One region of the Micromonospora sp. AMSO12t genome, then DNA from elsewhere that is predicted to be linked to it. Evidence: riboswitches for the same ligand, from Rfam matches in the RefSeq annotation. Region 1 holds a riboswitch; each other region holds the start of a gene.
The links. Region 1 has a riboswitch for cyclic di-AMP ahead of F6X68_RS24020 (hypothetical protein). Riboswitches for the same ligand answer to the same signal wherever they lie in the genome.
Positions count from the first base shown of each region.

Region 1 (4,653 bases):
CAGACGCCCTGCCCGCCGGGGTGCAGGTGCAGCTCCGGCGCCTCGCTGGGCTGGTCGACGGTCACCGTCAGCCGGGGCGTGGGCGCGAAGACCATCACGTGCCCGCTCATCCGTCGTACCCGTTCATGCGCCCATCCTCCGCCGGTCGACACGTGCCGTGACCATCCACCAGCTGACCGTAGTGTGGTCGGCGGCCGGGCGTCCGGACTCCGGGCGGGATCGGCGCGGCGTTGCCAGGGCGCCCGGCATGCGCGACGATCGGGCGACCACCGACGCTGGGGAGACGGCGTGCTCAGGCGAAGTTCCTTCAGCTACACCGTCCAGGCGCGCTGCTCCCTCCCGGACGCCGCGGCGCTGCTCGCCGACCCCACCCGGCAGGAGGACCTGCACCCGCTGATCGTCCGGGTCCGCCGGGTGCCGCCCCGTCCTGGCGCGCGGGCCAGCTACGACATCACCGATCGACTGGCCGCCGGGCCGGTGCGCCTGCCGATCACCTACCGGGCCGACGTCCTCGTCGACGATGCCGACGAGATCGTCACCGTGGCCCGGCAGTGGCCTGCCACCACGGTGCGCAACCACACCCGGCTGCGGGCGGAGCCCGACGGCGTGGTCCGCATCGAGGTCGAGATCACCCTCGCCGCGCCCGCGCCGCTCTTCGGCTACGCGTTCCGCCAGACCCGCGCCGCCCACCTCGGGCTGGCCGCCCGCCTCGCCACGGCCCTCGACACGAGCCCGCCCGGGTCGCCGGCCGACTGACCGCCGGACGGTCCCGGCCGTGGTGGCCGTCGCGCCCCCGGTGACCCGCGACGGGCGGGGCACCGGGGCGCGGGCGTCAGTAGACCGACAGGTGCACGTGGTTGGTGTGGTCGCTGGACGGGTCGCCGTTGGCCCCGCTGTACGACTTCCATCCGCTGCTGGGCAGCCAGATCTGCCTGTACCAGATCACGTAGAGCACGGCGAGCCGGTCGGCGTTGCGCACGAAGTACGCCGACAGGTTGTTGCCGTACGTCCGGTCGCCGCCGGTGGCGTCGCCGCCGAAGCCGCCCTTCTGGGCCGCGAAGTCGCAGGCCCGGCCCTTCGGGTGTTCGCCCGAGCCGCCGGGGCGGTAGCAGGAGACGTAGCGGGTGAAGCCCGCCGCCTTGGCCTGGTTGAGCGCGTGCAGGGTGCGCGGGGTGATGCAGCCGTTGGCGGGGGTGGGGTCGTTGACGCTGCACGACTCGCGCGGCCAGGAGCCGTCGGAGTTGCGCGGGGCCGCCTTCGCCGTCTTGCTGGAGGTGCCGCCCGGCGAGGTGCCCGCCCCCGTGGACTGCTGCCGCTGTTGCTGCTGCTCGCGGTTGGCGACCGTCAACGCCCGCTCGGCCTGCTCCTTGCGCTTGGCCATCACGGTGACCTGCTTGCGCTGCTCCCGGATCTCGCCGTCCAGGGCGAGCTTGGTGCGGGTGGCCTGGTCTCGGGTCTCCTGGAGTTCGCGCAGGGCCCGGTCCTCCTTGGCGGCCACCGCGTCGAGGGCGGCGGCGCGGTCCATGAAGCCGTCCGGCGAGCTGCTGTTGAGCAGGGCGGACGCCACGCTGAGCCGGCCGGTGCGGTAGGCCGCCCCCGCGATCTCGCCGACCTTGGCGGTGTGCGCGGCCAGCTCGACCTCGGTGGTCTTGAGCTGCGCGGCGAGCTGCTGTTGCCGCTTGGCCGACGTGTCGAGGGCGCGCTTGGCGTCGAGGTAGCCCTTGCTGGCGGCCTCCAACTGGGCCCGCAGGGCGGGGGTGCCGCCCTCCTCGTCCTGGCCGGGGGCCGCGGCGAGCAGGCCGGCCCGGGTGGCGGCCGCCGCCGGGGCGGCGGTGACCGGGGCCACCGCGGCGCCGAGGGCGAGCATCGTGGCGATCAGGGCCGCCGTCCGGGCGGCAGGTCGTCGTACAGGTGCCATCACTGGCATTCACGTGTCCTTCCGTCAGCCGCCGACCGGGTTAGCTGACGGGTTCGGGACGGAAGATCCCTACCGCTGACGCGGATGCACCCCACGAACATGGTTCCCCGGTTCGCCCCGCCGGGCGATTAGGCGGCGGCCACCGCCGGCACCGGTGGGTGCCGCCTGGCGGAGGCCGAAGCCGAGCCTACCGGTGCCGGTGTGACTGATGCAGCGCAGGTGACGGAGGGTGTACGTCCACTAGCAGTCAAATCCGGCATAAGCGCACAATACTCTCCCAGATTTAAGGTTGTCCTCATTACCACTCAACCGACCCGCAGGCCCCGCGCGACGCTCCGGGCTCGATCTGCAACGTGGCGTGCTCGATGTGGAAGTCGTCGTGCAGCGCGGCCCGGGCGGCGCCCAGCACCGCGCCGACCTCCGCGCCGGGTGCCATGGTCAGGTGCGCCGAGGCCACCTCCATGCCGGAGGTGAGCGTCCAGACGTGCAGGTCGTGCACCTCGGCGACGCCGGGCACGGCGGCCAGCCGGTCGTGCACCGCGGTCACCTGGAGGTGCTCCGGCGCGGCCTGCACCAGGATGCGCAGCGCGGCCCGCCCGAGCCGCCAGGTGCGCGGCAGGATGAACACCCCGATCGCGACCGCCACCAGCGGGTCCGCCCACCACCAGCCGGTGGTGGCGATCAGCAGCGCGGCCCCGATCACGCCGAGTGACCCCAGCAGGTCGCCGAGCACCTCCAGGTACGCGCCGTGGACGTTGATGCTCTCCTTCGCCCCGGAGCGCAGCAGCGCGAAGGCGCCGATGTTGGCGAGCAGGCCGAGCACGGCGACCACCAGCATCGGGCCGGCCAGCACCTCCGGCGGGTCGCCGAAGCGGCGCACCGCCTCGATCACGACGTAGACCGCGACGCCGGAGAGCAGCATGGCGTTGGCCAGTGCGGCCAGCACCTCCAGCCGGTAGAGGCCGAAGGTGCGCTGCGGGTCGGCGCCCGCCCGCCGGGTGGCGGCGATCGCCGCGAGCGCCATGCCGATGCCGAGCACGTCGGTGAACATGTGCCCGGCGTCGCTCAGCAGGGCCAGCGACCCCGTGCGGAAGGCCGCCACCGCCTCCACCACCATGAGGCCGGCGAGCAGCCCGAACGCCGCCCAGAGTCGGCCCCGGTGGCGGTGCGCGGCATTCGCCACCGACCCGTGATGGTGGTCATGACCTGCGCCCACGCGCCCACCCTCCGTCAGGCGTCCGGATTCGCGTTCAATCTATGCTCACATCGCTATGTATGCAAGTAACGGCGGCTCAGCCGATCGGGTCGACGGTGGTCAGCCGCTGGGTGGCCCGGGACAGCGCCACGTAGAGCGTCCGCACCCCCGACCCCGGGTCGGCCCGGATCTCGCCCGGAGCGACGAGGACGACCCCGTCGTACTCCATGCCCTTGGCCTCCAGGCTGGTCACCACCTGCAAACGCGGCGTGCCGAGCCCGCCCAGCCAGCCGGCCACCTCGTCGCGGCGCGGCACCGGCGTGATCACCCCGACCGTGCCCTCGACCTCGGCGAGCAGCGCGTCGGCCGCCGCCACGACGGCGCTCTCCAGCTCCGCCGGCGGCACCGACAGCGCGACCGGGTCGACGCCGGTGGAGCGCACCGCCCGGGGCAGCGGCAGGTCCGGGTGCAGCCGGCGGATCTCGGCCGCCGCCACCGCGAAGATCTCCGCCGAGTTGCGGTAGTTCGTGGTGAGGGTGAAGTGGTGCCGCTTGCGCCGGCCCAACGCCTGGTCCCGGGCCCGGTTCAGCTCCTCGGGATCCCCCGTCCACGCCGTCTGCGCCGGATCGCCCACCACCGTCCACGAGGCCAGCCGGCCCCGCCGGCCGATCATGCGCCACTGCATCGGCGAGACGTCCTGCGACTCGTCGACCACCACGTGCGCGTACTCCCGGTAGTCGTCCGGGCGTTCCCGCGCCGCCTCGCGGGCGGCGCGCTGCCGGTCGGCGAAGGTGCTCAGCTCGCGGACCCCGCCGGCCAGCTGGAACGGGTCCCGCTTCGCCCGGGCGGGCTTCATCGGCTTGCCGAGCAGCGCGTCCAGCTCGTCGAGCAGCGCGATGTCGGCGATCGTCAGCCCGGCGGCGTCGAGGCTGCGGTACGCGTCGGTCAGCAGCCGGATCTCGGCGCGGGAGAGGATCCCCTCGGCGTAGCGGTGCAGCCGGTCCGGACGGGCCAGCCAGCCCAGCACGTGCCGGGGGTGCAGCCGGGGCCACCACGCCTTCAGGAACTCCCGGAACTCCGGCCGCTCGGCGATCTCGTCCTCGAACGCGCGTTGCTCGGGCAGCCGGCCCACGCCCAACCTGCGGGCCTGCGCCCACAGCGCCGCGAAGACCCCGTCGAAGCCGGCCCGGCGCACCTCGTTGCGGCGGGCGCCCCGGGGCATCGCCCGGTCCCGGATGCCGTCCAGCTCGCGGCGCTCCAGCCGGAGCAGCTCGCCCCGGTAGAGCAGGCGCAGCTCGGTCGGGCCGCCCGGCACCGCGTCCCGGGCCGCCCGCTCCAGCACCCGCCGCATCCGCAGCGAACCCTTCACCGCCGCCACCGCCGGCGGATCGGTGCGGGTGGCGGTCAGGCCCGCGAAGAGTGTGCCCAGCGAGTGCAGGGTGGCGGTGTCCTCGCCGAGCGAGGGCAGCACCGAGGCGATGTACTCGACGAAGACCGAGGACGGGCCCACCACCAGGATGCCGCCGCCGGCGAACCGGCT
Region 1 is NZ_WAAS01000203.1:5,655-10,307, reverse strand. It holds gene F6X68_RS24030 (1-phosphofructokinase family hexose kinase) at 1-110, opposite strand, end outside; gene F6X68_RS24025 (SRPBCC family protein) at 289-756, shown strand; gene F6X68_RS24020 (hypothetical protein) at 833-1,918, opposite strand; cyclic di-AMP (ydaO/yuaA leader) riboswitch at 1,932-2,063, opposite strand; gene F6X68_RS24015 (cation diffusion facilitator family transporter) at 2,217-3,134, opposite strand; gene F6X68_RS24010 (AAA family ATPase) at 3,211-4,653, opposite strand, start outside.

Region 2 (4,653 bases), on a different contig from region 1:
CTCCCGGTCGCCGTTGATGTCGGTCTGTACGCCCACCCCGAGCACCACCACCGGGATCTTCAGCTGCTCGATGAGCTTCGTCATGGCCTCGACGCGGTGGGCGTAGCTGCGGCGGAAGGCGTTGGCGAGCGGTACGACGTAGACGTCGTACCGCTCGTTGATCATGTCGGCGTCGCGCGGGTCGATCCTGAACTCGGTCGAGGTGATCTCGGCGGTGGCGGTGCGCAGGAGCTTGTGGGCGGCGTGGCTGAAGACGAGGTTGCCGTTGTTGTCGCCGATCCAGTTCCGCTCGTGCGTCTCCTCCGGCGAGTAGACGTCGAACGGGCCCTTCTTCGCCCGCATCAGGATTCGCTTGTGCATTCGCCCGCCTCTCGTCACCTCCGGGTCTGGGAATACTAGCCACCCGATCGGCCGGAACCCGGATGCCCGCCACCGCCGTCACGGATGGGGACGCAACGGTCACGGAGGGACGGGAGGAACGGGACTCCCCCACGGGACAGAACGGGCACTCGCGGACGGGACGGAACAGAGCCTCAGGCCCGGCGGGTAGGGTGCCCGGCGGGGCGGCGCCGACCGGCGGACCGCCACGGGCCCCTCGGGGCGCCTGAGGACGGGGTCGAGGAGGAGACGTACGTGCTGGTGACCCTGCGGATCGTCGGGATGCCGGCATGAACGACGCCGCGACCGTCGCGACCGTCGCGCCCGCCGCCCGGCCCGCGTCCCCGGCCAGCCGCCTGCCGTCGCTGACCGGGCTGCGCTGGGTCGCCGCCCTGCTCGTCTTCGGGTTCCACGTCGCGACGATGGGCATCATCGCCGAGCCCGGCCAGAAGGCCGTCGTGGACTGGGCCTTCGCACTCGGGCTGTCGGGCGTGCAGTTCTTCTTCATCCTCAGCGGCTTCGTGCTGGTCTGGTCGGCCCGACCCACCGACACCCGTCGGGCGTTCTGGCGGCGCCGGGTGGCCAAGATCTGGCCGAGCCACGTGGTGCTGTGGGTGGCGGCCCTGGCGGTCGCGGCCTGGTTCGCCGACCCCGTGGACCGGTTCGTCGCGGTGGAGAACCTGTTCCTCCTCCAGGCGTGGGACCCGCGGCCGGGCCACTTCTACAGCATCAACACGGTCAGCTGGTCGCTGTCCTGCGAGTTCTTCTTCTACCTCTGCCTGCCGTTGGCGCTGCCGCTGATCCGCCGGGCCCGACCGTGGGCCCTGTGGGCCGTCGTGGTCGCGGTGCCGCTGCTCATCCTGGCGCTCTGGCCGGCCCAGGCGCTGGTGCCCGAGGAGAGCCGCTGGTGGTTCACCCAGATCTTCCCGCCGGTGCGGTCGCTGGAGTTCTGGATGGGCGTCGCCGCCGCCGAGCTGATGCGGCGTGGCCGGTGGCGCGGGCCGGGCCTGCCGCTGGCCAGCCTGCTCTTCGTGGCGACCTGGGTGGTCGCCGCGCAGTGGGTCCGCGCCGAACTGTGGGCGGCGCTGCTCTCGGTCGCGTACATCCTGGTCATCGCCGCGGCGGCGGACGCGGACGTGCGCGGGCGGCGCTCGCCGTGGCGGTCCCGGCCGATGATCTGGCTGGGCGAGGTCTCCTTCGCCTTCTATCTGGTGCACGTCCTCGTGATGATCACCGTCCTGCGGCTCACCGGCGACTGGGGTGTCGGCTTCACCGGCTGGTCGGGGCTGGCGGTGGTGCTCGGCTTCCTGCTGGTCAACCTGGCCCTGGCCGGCCTGTTGCACCGTCTCGTCGAGACGCCGATGATGCGGCTGCTCACCCCGCGCAGGTCGGCCCGGGCGCCGCGGGGCGGGGACGGCGCCGGGCAGGACCCCGGCGGCCCCGGGGCGGCGCCGGGAGACCGGGGCAACGCCGTGCCGCGCCCCCGGGCCGCCGACCCGCAGGACGGCCACCGGCCGACGTACGCCGACTCGCGCTGAGCGCCCCGGCGACCGGAGTGTCCGCCGACGAAATCCCGGCCGTTTCGGTGACGCCGGTCACCACGTCGGCGAACCGGTCATCGGGCGCGGCCCGGTCGATTCCTGCCGGGGTTTCGGCGCCGATGTCCGCCACTTGTCCCGTTGTCGCCCGGAGGTGCGCGCAGAAACGGTCGTCCCATTGAGTCGCGTCAGTGGCGAAGTGCCCGCAAAAATTGTCTGCCGATCAAGGTTTAGGCAGGTGGGACGGGGTTGGCAGGGCGCGGACCGGCCAGTAATGTCGGCGCGTCCGGTGCGGTACCCGATCGCCAGAGGCGACGCCGCGCCGACCCGCCTAATCGTGAACGACGAACCGGGGACCCAGTGCTCGTTGGGGTGAATCCGTGGGCCGTGGGCCCGTGGTAGGGCGTTCTTCCCGCCCGAATCCGTCAGCTAACCCGGTCGGCGGTGTCGGAAGGAGTTCCATCGTCATGCCACACCCGTACACCCCTCGGTTGTGCCGCCGTCTCCACGGCGCCGCGGTGACCGCGCTCGTCCGCCCGCAGGTCATGAGCTGACCCACCGGTCACCGTCCGTCGCCCGGCGTCCCGGGCGCATCCCCTGAGTGGCCCACCACCCGCCCGGACGCCCGTCCGCGCGGTCGGTCCGCCCTGCCCTCGGCGCGGACCGACGGCCGCTCACCCCGAGCCCGTGGAGGAAACCGTGAAGCACCACCTCAAGCGACAGCTGCGTCGCCTCACGTCCGAGCGTCCGTACCAGCTGGCCGCCGCGTCCGCCGCGGCGCTCGTGCTGGCGTCGGGCACGGTCGCGCTGCTGGCCGGAACCGACGAGGCCCCCGCCGCCGCGCAGGCCCCGGTGGCCGCGACCGAACTGCGGGACGACGCGTCGGCCTCGCGCAGCCAGGCCCGGGTCGCGCCCGCCCCGTCCAGCGCCGCCCCGGCCGCGTCCAGCGCCGCCCCGTCGGCCAGCGCGTCCAGCGCCGCCCCGGACCCGGACCTGACCCGCAAGCCGGAGCCGCCGAAGCCTCCGGCCGCCAAGAGCCTGGACTACGACTACCAGGCCCAGACCACCTTCTACAACTGTGGTCCGGCGGCCGTCCGGCACGCCCTCAGCGCCGCCGGCATCGCGCGCAGCCAGGACGCCCTCGGTGCCCAGTTGGGCACCGACCAGATGGGCACCGACTCGGCCCAGGACACCACCCGGGTGCTGAACGCGACGGTGAAGGGCGACCCGTACCGGACCCGGATGATCCCCGGTGGCGCCGCCACCCCGGCCCAGATGGACCGGCTCCAGGCCGACGTCGTCGCGGCCATCACCGACGGGCGGGGCGTCGTGGTCAACGTCGCCGGCAGCGCCACGGACACCGACGGCGGCTGGCACTCCTTCCCCGGCGGCCACTACATCGCGGTGGTCGGCTACCAGGACGAGGGGCGGCTGGTGAAGATCGCCGACTCGGCGAACCCGGCGACCGCGTCGTACTGGATCAGCACCATCGCCCTGGCGAACTGGGCCGCCACCCGCGGCTACTCCGCCTGAGCGACGCCGTCGGGCGTCGGCTCCCCACCCGGGGGGTCGGCGCCCGATGTCGTGTCCGGGTCACGGCCCTCGCCCGCGGCGTCCGACGGGTGGCACACTGCGCCCATGGTCGATGAGTCGGGTGAGCGGGACGGCCGGAGGGTGCTTCTGCTGCTGCACGGCATGGGCGCGACCGGCGACGTGTGGCTGCCCTGGGCGCCGCTGCTGGAGCGTCGGTGGGCGGGGCGGTGGCTGGCGCCCGACCTCGCCGGCCACGGCTGGTCGCCGCCGTTGCCGGAGTACTCCTTCCCGGGGCTGGCCGCGCGGATCGGCGCGGGGCTCGCGGCGGGGGACCGGCTCGTCGTGCTGGGGCACTCCCTCGGCGGGGTGGTCGGGCTGGCGCTGGCCGCCCGGGGCGCCGGGCTGCCCGTCGACGCCGTCGTCGGGCTCGGCATCAAGGCCGTCTGGTCGCCGGCGGAGCTGGCCAAGGCGGGTGAGCTGGCGGCCCGGCCGGTGACCTGGTTCGCCAGCCGGGACGAGGCGGCCCGCCGCTACCTGCGGGTGGCCGGCCTGACCGGGCTCTTCGCCCCGGAGCACCCCGTGGTGGAGGCGGGGCTGCGGCAGGTCGACGGCCGCTGGCGGCTGGCGATGGACCCGGCCGCGTTCGGCGTGGGCGCGCCGGACCTGCCCGCCCTGCTGGCGGCGACCGACGTGCCCGTGCTGCTGGCCCGCGGCGAGCACGACCCCATGGTCACCGACGCCCAGCTCACGGAGCTGGGGGTGCCGGTCGCCACCCTGCCCGGCCTCGGGCACAACGCCCACGTCGAGGCCCCCGAAGCGGTCCTGGACCTCGTCGAGCCGTACCGCTGACGGTGCCCCGCGAACGGCCCGACCCGGAGATCCGCCGTCGCGACCGGTGTGCCTCCCGGCCGGTGCGTCAGGTGGCGGGGGAGAGGGTCGCCTCGTCCGGGTCGAGCGGCAGGCCGGTCGCGCCGCCCGTGCGCGGGGCGGGCGTCTTCCAGCCCTCGTCGAGCTGGCGCCGTGCGGCCTCCAGGAACGCCTCGGCGTACGACTCGGCGGGGAAGTCGCCCAGGTAGCGGCTCCGGGTGACCCACCGCGCCGAGGCCAGCGGATCGGTGTCCAGCAGCGCGGTCAGCACCTCGTCCACGTTCGCCATGTCGCGCCGCAGCACGTAGCCCGACCCGGCGAGCGGGAACTGCTCGGG
Region 2 is NZ_WAAS01000091.1:15,689-20,341, reverse strand. It holds gene F6X68_RS15805 (polysaccharide pyruvyl transferase family protein) at 1-360, opposite strand, end outside; gene F6X68_RS15800 (acyltransferase) at 669-1,916, shown strand; cyclic di-AMP (ydaO/yuaA leader) riboswitch at 2,235-2,375, shown strand; gene F6X68_RS15795 (C39 family peptidase) at 2,604-3,449, shown strand; gene F6X68_RS15790 (alpha/beta fold hydrolase) at 3,555-4,298, shown strand; gene F6X68_RS15785 (CDP-glycerol glycerophosphotransferase family protein) at 4,366-4,653, opposite strand, start outside.
Region 2: it holds a riboswitch for cyclic di-AMP, as region 1 does, so the genes downstream of both, F6X68_RS15795 (C39 family peptidase) here and F6X68_RS24020 (hypothetical protein) in region 1, are expected to answer to the same signal.

Region 3 (4,653 bases), on a different contig from region 1:
CGTCGAACGTGGTGGCCCGGTAGTACTCGCCGGGGAGCAGGTTGCCGACGGCGTACCGCTGGCCGGCCGAGAGCGTGTACTGCAGCGGCGAGATCGCCTGGTACGGCACGCCCTCCGGGTACGCGGCCTGCTCCGGGTAGGCCCGGCCGTACACCGGGATGGTGGCCTTACCGGCCTTCGGGGTCACCACGAACCCGACGGTCCACTTCGCCGTCGGCTTGGCGGCCGGGTTGTGGAACCACCCCTTCTGGCCGAGGTACCAGATCGCGGTCCAGTCGCCCTGCACCTCGGCAAGCGCGTACGTCTGGCCGGCCGAGACGCGGGCGCCGTGGTCGGAGACGTACGTGGTGTTCGGGGTGCCGTCGGGCCGCAGCGCGATGTCGTTGACCAGCGGCGCGTCGTGGCTCGGGGCGTTGTGCAGGAACAGCGCGGAGGAGCCGCGCAGCGGGCAGGGGGCCGTCGCCGGGGGCGGGTTCGGCACGCCCGGAGGCTGCCGGTTGCAGCCGGTGAACGGCGGCTGGTTGGTGGCGAAGTCCGGGTCGATGGTGACCAGCCCGGTCCGGTGCGTGCCGGTCGACTTGAACGGCGCCTTCAGCAGGTCGAAGTAGTGCGACCAGTCCCAGTACGGTCCCGGGTCCCAGTGCATGCCGCGCACGTTCGCGGCGACGGTGCCGGGGACGTTGTCGTGCCCGATGATGTGGTTGCGGTCCAGCGGGATGTTGTACGCCCGCGCCAGGTGGCGGACCAGCTTGGCGGAGGTGCGGTACATCGCCTCGGTGTACCAGGTGCCGTGCCCGGCGAAGCCCTCGTGTTCGAGGCCGATGGACTTGGCGTTCACGTACCAGTTGCCGGCGTGCCAGCCGACGTTCTTGGTCTTGATGTGCTGGGCGATGTGCCCGTCCACCGAGCGCAGGGTGTAGTGCCAACCCACCCACTTCGGGTCCTTGACCAGGTTGACGCTGGGGCCGAAGTAGCCCTCGGTGTCGTGGATGACGATGTACTCGATCTTCTGCTGGGTGGGACGGTTGCCCAGGTCGTGGTTGCCGTAGTCGCCCAGGGTGGGGCCGTAGTTCTCGTACGGCGCCGGGATCCACTCGCAGGAGATGTCGCTCGGGCACTCCAGCCCGTCCGGCCGGGCGAGCTTGCGCAGGCGCAGCCGGTCCAGCCAGGAGCGGTCCGGCTGGACCGCCCGGCCGGCCAGCGTGACCCGCTGCCCGTCGTCGGTCACCCGGCTGTCGCCCGTGGCGATGGTGGCGTACACCTCGTTGGCGAAGGCCGCCGCGGCGTCGGCGCTGTCCGCGCCGGAGTACCGGGCCACCGCGCCGTACCAGGCCGCCGGGTCGGTGCCGGCGCCGACCGGGGCGCCGATCTCCTTCTGGTACGCGGCCAGCAGCGCCGCGCCGCCCCGGATGTTCGCCGTGACGTCCGTCCGCAGCGACTCCTCGCTGGCGCCGGTCAACTCGGCGGCGGCGTCGACGGTCCGCAGCGCGGCCTCGGCGGGCGGCGTGGCGGCCGGCGGCTCGCCCGCCTCGGCCAGGGACGGGCGGGAGTCGTCGCCGCGCGGGTCCTCGGTGCCCTCGTCGTGGTGCGTGCCGCCGGCGAGGGCGGTGACGTGCTCGGCGTCGGTGAGGTGCATCGGTCCGTAGCCGCCGCTGGTGCTCGGCGTGCCGGCGTTGGTGTCCCAGCGGGACTGCAGGTAGGAGACCCCGAGCAGGACGCTTTCCGGTACGCCGTACTCGGCGGCCGCGGCGGCGTACTGCTGCTGCCGGTCGTTCACCGGCGCTGCCGCGGCGGCGGATCCGGCGGCGGTGAGCGGCGTCGCCGCCATGGCGGCGGCCACGGCGGCGGCCAGCAGGACGCGTCTGCTCCTCGATGTCGCTGACAGGTGCATCAGACCCCCAGTTCGGACGGGCAAAGGTGGGGTCACCTTCGCCCCGTCCGCCGCCTCTGGTCAATACCTTTCCGTCAGACACTTCAGAAGGAAGAAAATCTTCGTCGCCCGGGTTGCGGATCCGCCCGATCCGGGTGGGTACGGAGTGTCACTGCCCGTAGGGTTGCGGATCGATAACGGTCGTCTCTACTCTGGTCATTCGTCGGCCGGTGACATTCCGTCCAACCAGGGCGGTGACGGTCCGACACCGCCGAGTCGCTCCCGAGCGAGCCGGGGACCCAGGTTCCCCGGGGTGAATCCGCAGTCCTGCGGTAGGGCGCCCCTTCCCGCCCGAACCCGTCAGCTAACCCGGTAGGCGGTACGGAAGAAGGAGTACGAAGCCCGGTGGCACACCATGCCCCGCGGCCACCGTCGGCCCGGTCGGCCCTCGCCGACCCGGTGACGGCTGCGCCGCGCCCACGCTGGTACCGCTGCACCACCGCCCTCGCCGCCCTGGCCGCGTTCGCCGTCGTCCTGACCGGCGGCGCCACGGCGGCCCACGCCGAACCGACGGTCGCCGAGATCGAGCGGCAGATCGACGAGGACTGGAACAAGCTCGAACCGATCATCGAACGGCACAACGCCACCCGCCAGGACCTGGCCGCCAGGCGGAAGCAGGCCGACGCGCTCGCCGCGCAGATCGGGCCGCTGGAGAAGCAGGTCGACCAGGCGATGGAGAAGGTCGGCGCGCTGGCAGCCCGCGCCTACAAGGGCGAGAACGTCTCCGCCGTCAACGCCCTGCTGGGCAGCCGCTCACCGAGCGAGATGATCGGGCAGCTCGAACTGCTCGACCAGTTCGCCCAGCACCAGCAGCAGGACGTGCGGCAGGTCGCCGAGCTGCGCGACCGGCTGGCCGCCAAGAAGGCGCCGCTGGACGAGATGGTCGTCCAGCTCAGCCGCACCGAGGCCCAGCTCGCGGCGAAGAAGAAGCAGATCAACGCCGAGATCGACCGGTTGCAGAAGCTACGGCTGCGGGTCTACGGCAACGGCGGCGGCGGGCCGCTGCGTCCCGCCCCCTGCCCGGCCGGCTATCCCGGCGGCCCGGCGGGCACCGCCGTGAAGTTCGCCTGCGCACAGATCGGCAAGCCCTACGTCTGGGGCGCCGAGGGGCCGAACTCGTACGACTGCTCCGGCCTGATGCTCGCCGCCTGGGCGAAGGCGGGGGTGTCGCTGCCGCACAACGCCGCGCAGCAGCGCCGGGCCACGGCGTCCGTGAGCCGGGGCGAGCTGCGCCCGGGCGACCTCGTCTTCTACTACAGCGACCTGCACCACGTCGGCATGTACGTCGGCGGGGGCTGGGTGGTGCACGCCTCCCGCGCCGGGGTGCCGATCAAGATGAAGAAGGTCGACGACGGCCCGATCCACAGCTACGGCCGACCCGGCTGAGGCGCGCGGAGGGTCCCTGCCCGGCGGGGGCCCTCCGCGCGCTCGCAGGTCGGGTCAGCGGGTGGGCCAGGTGCGCCAGTGCTGCCAGGAGCGGCTCGGGGTCGGGCCACGCTGCCCCTGGTAGCGCGAGCCGTAGACGGCCGAGCCGTACGGGTGCTGCGCCGGCGACGAGAGCCGGAAGATGCAGAGCTGACCGATCTTCATGCCCGGCCAGAGGGTGATCGGCAGGTTCGCGACGTTGGACAGTTCGAGGGTCACGTGACCGGAGAAGCCCGGGTCGATGAAGCCCGCCGTGGAGTGGGTGAGCAGGCCCAGCCGGCCCAGTGAGCTCTTCCCCTCCAGGCGGCCGGCGAGCTGGTCGCCGAGCGTGATCACCTCCAGCGTCGAGGCGAGCACGAACTCGCCCGGATGCAGCACGTACGGCTCGCCCTCGGGCACCTCGACCATCGACGTGAGGTCGTCCTGCTGCTGCGCGGGGTCGATGTGGGTGTAGAGGTGGTTGTTGAAGACCCGGAAGAGCTTGTCCAGGCGTACGTCGATGCTGGACGGTTGCACCAGCGCGGGCTCGAACGGCTCCAGCGCGAGCGTTCCCGCCTCGATCTCGGAGGCCAGGTCGCGGTCGGAGAGCAGCATCCGCACACCTTAGCGACCGACACGCGTGACCTGCGTGTCGGAGTGCATCTTCGTACAATTGTTCGATAGAATGCCGGCATGGCTTCCTGGTCCGAATTCGCCGCCGACGAGCCCCGCCTCGCCGACGGGATCCGCCTCCTCATGCAGCAGTACGGGCCGGGCTTCGGCTACCTGGCCACCGTCCGCGCCGACGGCGGTCCCCGGGTGCACCCGGTGTCCCCGGTGATCACCGACGAGGGGCTCTTCTGCTTCGTCGTCGACTCGCCCAAGCGGCGCGACCTGGAGCGCGACGGCCGCTACGCGCTGCATTCGTTCCCGCCCGAGGAGAGCGACGACGAAGCCTACGTCGCCGGCCACGCCCGGCCGGTGACCGACCCGGCGCGGGTCGCCCGGCTGGCCCGCAGCCACCGGGCCGCGCCGCAGGTCGACTGGCGGGTCTTCGAGTTCACCGTCGACGTGGCGATGCTGGCCCGCCGCGAGTCCGGCGTCGCGGGCGGCGCCAGCGAGTGGCACGGCCGACCCGCCGTCCAGGTGTGGCTCGACCCCCGCGCGGCTGACGCCGGCACCGCGCTGGTGCCCGAGACCCGGTCGGGGCGCGTCGGCGACCACGCCGCCCGCCCCGCCGCCTGAGACGCGGTGCGGCGCCCCGGGCCGTCCCCCTCCGGGGCGCCGCACCGTGACCACCGCCCGACCCCCGCGTGCCC
Region 3 is NZ_WAAS01000059.1:8,645-13,297, forward strand. It holds gene F6X68_RS12020 (N-acetylmuramoyl-L-alanine amidase) at 1-1,891, opposite strand, end outside; cyclic di-AMP (ydaO/yuaA leader) riboswitch at 2,130-2,263, shown strand; gene F6X68_RS12025 (NlpC/P60 family protein) at 2,276-3,316, shown strand; gene dcd (dCTP deaminase) at 3,371-3,949, opposite strand; gene F6X68_RS12035 (pyridoxamine 5'-phosphate oxidase family protein) at 4,028-4,579, shown strand.
Region 3: it holds a riboswitch for cyclic di-AMP, as region 1 does, so the genes downstream of both, F6X68_RS12025 (NlpC/P60 family protein) here and F6X68_RS24020 (hypothetical protein) in region 1, are expected to answer to the same signal.

Region 4 (3,747 bases), on a different contig from region 1:
CAGGTGGAGACGCCGGTGCCCGTGGGCCCCGGCGCGCCGACCGTCGCCGTGGACGACGAGATCATCCTGGTCGAGCTCACCGACCCCGCCGACCCCACGGCCAGCACCTACAACATCGCCGAGCACCAGCGCGGCAAGCCGCTGGTCTGGCTGGTGGCGCTCTTCGCGGCCGCCATCGTCGCCTTCGGGCGGTGGCGTGGGCTGGCCGCGCTGGGCGGCCTGGCGGCGAGCTTCGCCATCCTGCTGACCTTCGTGCTGCCGGGCATCAGCGCCGGGAACCCGCCCCTGCTGGTCGCGGTCGTCGGCGCCGCTCTGATCATGTTCGTGGTGCTCTACCTGACCCACGGCGTGACGGCGCAGACCTCGGTCGCCGTGCTCGGCACGCTGGGCAGCCTGGTGCTGACCGGTGTCCTCGGCACGATCGCCACCGCCGCGACCCACCTGACCGGGTTCGGCTCCGAGGACGCCACCACGCTGTCGATGTACCAGGCCGACGTCGACCTGCACGGGCTGCTGCTGGCCGGGATCATCATCGGCTCCCTCGGCGTGCTGGACGACGTCACGGTGACCCAGGCCGCCACGGTCACCGAGCTGGCGCACGCCAACCCCGGGCTGTCCCGGACGCAGCTCTACCGGGCGGCGACCCGGGTCGGCCGGGCGCACATCGCCTCGACGGTGAACACCATCGTGCTGGCGTACGCCGGCGCCTCGCTGCCGGTGCTGCTCCTGCTGACCGCCGACTCGCGGGCGGTGACCCAACTTCTCACCAGCGAGTTCCTCGCCCAGGAGATCGTCCGCAGCGCGGTCGCCACCCTGGGCCTGATCGCCGCCGTGCCGCTGACCACCGCGCTGGCGGCCCTGGTGACCACGGCCGGCCGACGCGGCGGGGACGCGACCGACCGCGCCGCCACCGCGCCCGCGCCGACGCCCCGGCCGGCCACCGACCGGTCCGAGGCGCTGGAGGCCCTCAGCGGGCCGCGTGGGGACACGCCGTCCGCCGCTCCCGCCGGATGGCCCGATGGGCACAGAAGTACGGACACCGCATGGTGACGCTCCTCAGCGTGACCGAACAGGACGTTCGTCCTGATAAATGCGTCACTGGTCACCGTCCGCCATTACGAAATAACGCATTTAGTCGGCTTAGGGACGTAGATCCCCGGGAGCGTTCTCGGGTAACCTCGCTGCCGGTCACCGCCGAAGGCGCGCAGCGGCGCCTGCGGTGCCGCCGCCCAATCGCCGCGAGGCGAACCGGGGACCCAGGTACGTGGGGTGAATCCGCGACAGCGGTAGGGGCCACTTCCGCCCCGAACCCGTCAGCTAACCCGGTCGGCGGTCGACGGAAGGGAAAACTGTGACGGCACCCCTACGCCGCTGGCTGACGCCCGTGGTGGCCGTACTCGCCGCTCTGGCGGTCTTCGCCGGGCCTCTCCCGGCGGCGGCCGCGCCCACCCCGCCCAAGCCCTCCGGGCACGGGGACGACGAGCCCAAGCTGCTCGACGACCTCATCGAGGCCCGGAACCGGTCCTACGTGCAGGCCAAGGCGAAGCTGGCGAAGTCGAAGAAGCGCCAGCTCGAACTGGCCCTGGAGGTCTCCCGGGCGCAGGCCGAACTGAACGCGCTGGCTCCCCAGGTCAGCCAGATCGCCGCCCAGTCCTACCGCACCGGGCGGATCGGCGCGGTGTCCATGCTGCTGGACACCGCCAGCCCCGACTCGTTCGTCAAGCGCGCCGCCGCCCTCGACGAGCTCAACCTGGTCAACTCCAAGAAGCTCGCCGAGGTGAACGCGGTCAAGGACCGCGCCGAGCAGGCCAAGCTGGCGCTCGACACCGAGGTCCGCGAACAGCAGAAGCTGACGAACGAGATGGCGCGCGGCAAGCGGGAGGCGGAGAAGGCGCTCGCGCTGGTCGGCGGCAGAGGGCTGACCAGCGGCAAGGTGGTCGCCACCTCGCCGGTGGCGAAGATCGCGCCGGGGCGGGCGGCCGACGGCGACTGGACGCCGCTGTCACCCACCGAGGCCGACCCCACCACCTCCGGCCGCATCACCGCGCGCACCCTGCACATGTACAAGGAGGTCAAGCGGGCCGGCTTCAACCGGTTCGTCGGCTGTTACCGCCCCGGCGGGCCCTACGAGCACCCGAAGGGCCGGGCCTGCGACTGGTCGCTGCAGAAGAGCGGCTTCTCCCCCTGGCACAACGACGACACCTACATGTACGGCAACAACCTGACCGCGTTCCTGGTCCGCAACGCCGACCGGCTCGGCGTCTACTACGTGATCTGGAACAGACAGATCTGGTTCCCGGCGACGGGCTGGAGCTCCTACAGCGGTCCGTCGAACCACACCGACCACGTCCACGTGTCCCTCTGGTAGGCACGCACGCGCGCGGCACAGCCGAGAGCGCGGACAGGGCCGCCCCGCCGAACGCGGGGCGGCCCTGTTTCGTCGTACGGACCCGCCCGCCAGGGCGGTGACAGGCGGGCGGTGGGTGGGTGGTTGTTCAGGCGAGCGCGGCGCTGGCCGCCGCCTCCGGCGCGTCGGCCGCAGCGGCGGGCACCTCGGCCACCGTCCGCACCTCGCCGGCGGTCAGCCGGTACGACATGCCGACCACCCCGCAACGGCCGGCAGCCACCTCCGCGGCGAGGACGGCGGAGCGGCCCAGCATCGCCTCGACGGTGTGCGCGATGTGGATGTCGACGATCCCGTCGATGTCGTCCACGCCCTCGGCGGCGGCCCGGCGCAGGCTGGGCACCACGGCGTCCACCACGGCGCACAGGTGCCCGACCGGCGGGGTGCCGGTGGCGGCCGCCGTACGCGCCGCCTGGACGGCCCCGCAGGAGTCGTGCCCGAGCACCACCACCAGCGGCGTGCCCAGGACCGTGACGGCGTACTCCACGCTGCCCAGCACCTCGGGACCGATGGTGTGCCCGGCGGTGCGGACCACGAAGAGGTCACCGAGGCCGCGGTCGAAGATGATCTCGGCGGCGAGCCGGGAGTCGGAGCAACCGACGATCACCGCGAAGGGGTGCTGCCCGTCGGCGACCGCGGCGCGGTGCCCGGCGTCCTGGTTGGGGTGGCGCGGGGCGCCGGTCACGAACCGCCGGTTACCGGCGTGCAGCTCGGCGAGCGCCTGCTCGGGACTCGCGGGGACGGCGAACGCGGTGCCGACGTCGGCCGGGGTCCCGCCCGTGGCCGGCGCCGGGAGCGTCCGCTCCGGGCCCGGTTGGGTTCCTGGCGATCCGGGACGACTCATCCCACACCTCGCTACCTCACGTGAACGGCCTGGTCACCCGGGCCGACGCTGGACGCGGGCTGCCACCACCGTCACACGCACTGCAAGATACGTCAAGGGATGCGTGATATGCATTTCATATGTCCGGCGGCCCGATGCGACGGCGGCCGGGCCTCCGCGCGTCCCTCGGCCGCGAGGGCGCGCAGGAAAACACGAAGCAGGGGCCATACGATGGCGGGCATGGCGACGACAGGGGAGAACGGGAGCACCCGCAACTGGACCTTCCTCACCAACCACGGGCACGTGCTGCTCGCCATCGCCCGCAACCCCACCGCCCGGCTCCGCGACGTCGCCGACGAGGTGGGCGTCACCGAGCGGGCCGCGCAGGCGATCGTCGCCGACCTGGAGGCCGGCGGCTACCTGAACCGCACCCGGGTGGGCCGACGCAACGAGTACACGCTCAACCCCGCCGGGCGGTTCCGACACCCCGCCGAAGCGGACCGGCAGGTCGGCGCCCTCC
Region 4 is NZ_WAAS01000405.1:84-3,830, forward strand. It holds partial or broken gene F6X68_RS31265 (YibE/F family protein) at 1-1,050, shown strand, start outside; cyclic di-AMP (ydaO/yuaA leader) riboswitch at 1,217-1,348, shown strand; gene F6X68_RS31270 (hypothetical protein) at 1,352-2,368, shown strand; gene F6X68_RS31275 (carbonic anhydrase) at 2,496-3,248, opposite strand; gene F6X68_RS31280 (MarR family winged helix-turn-helix transcriptional regulator) at 3,459-3,747, shown strand, end outside.
Region 4: it holds a riboswitch for cyclic di-AMP, as region 1 does, so the genes downstream of both, F6X68_RS31270 (hypothetical protein) here and F6X68_RS24020 (hypothetical protein) in region 1, are expected to answer to the same signal.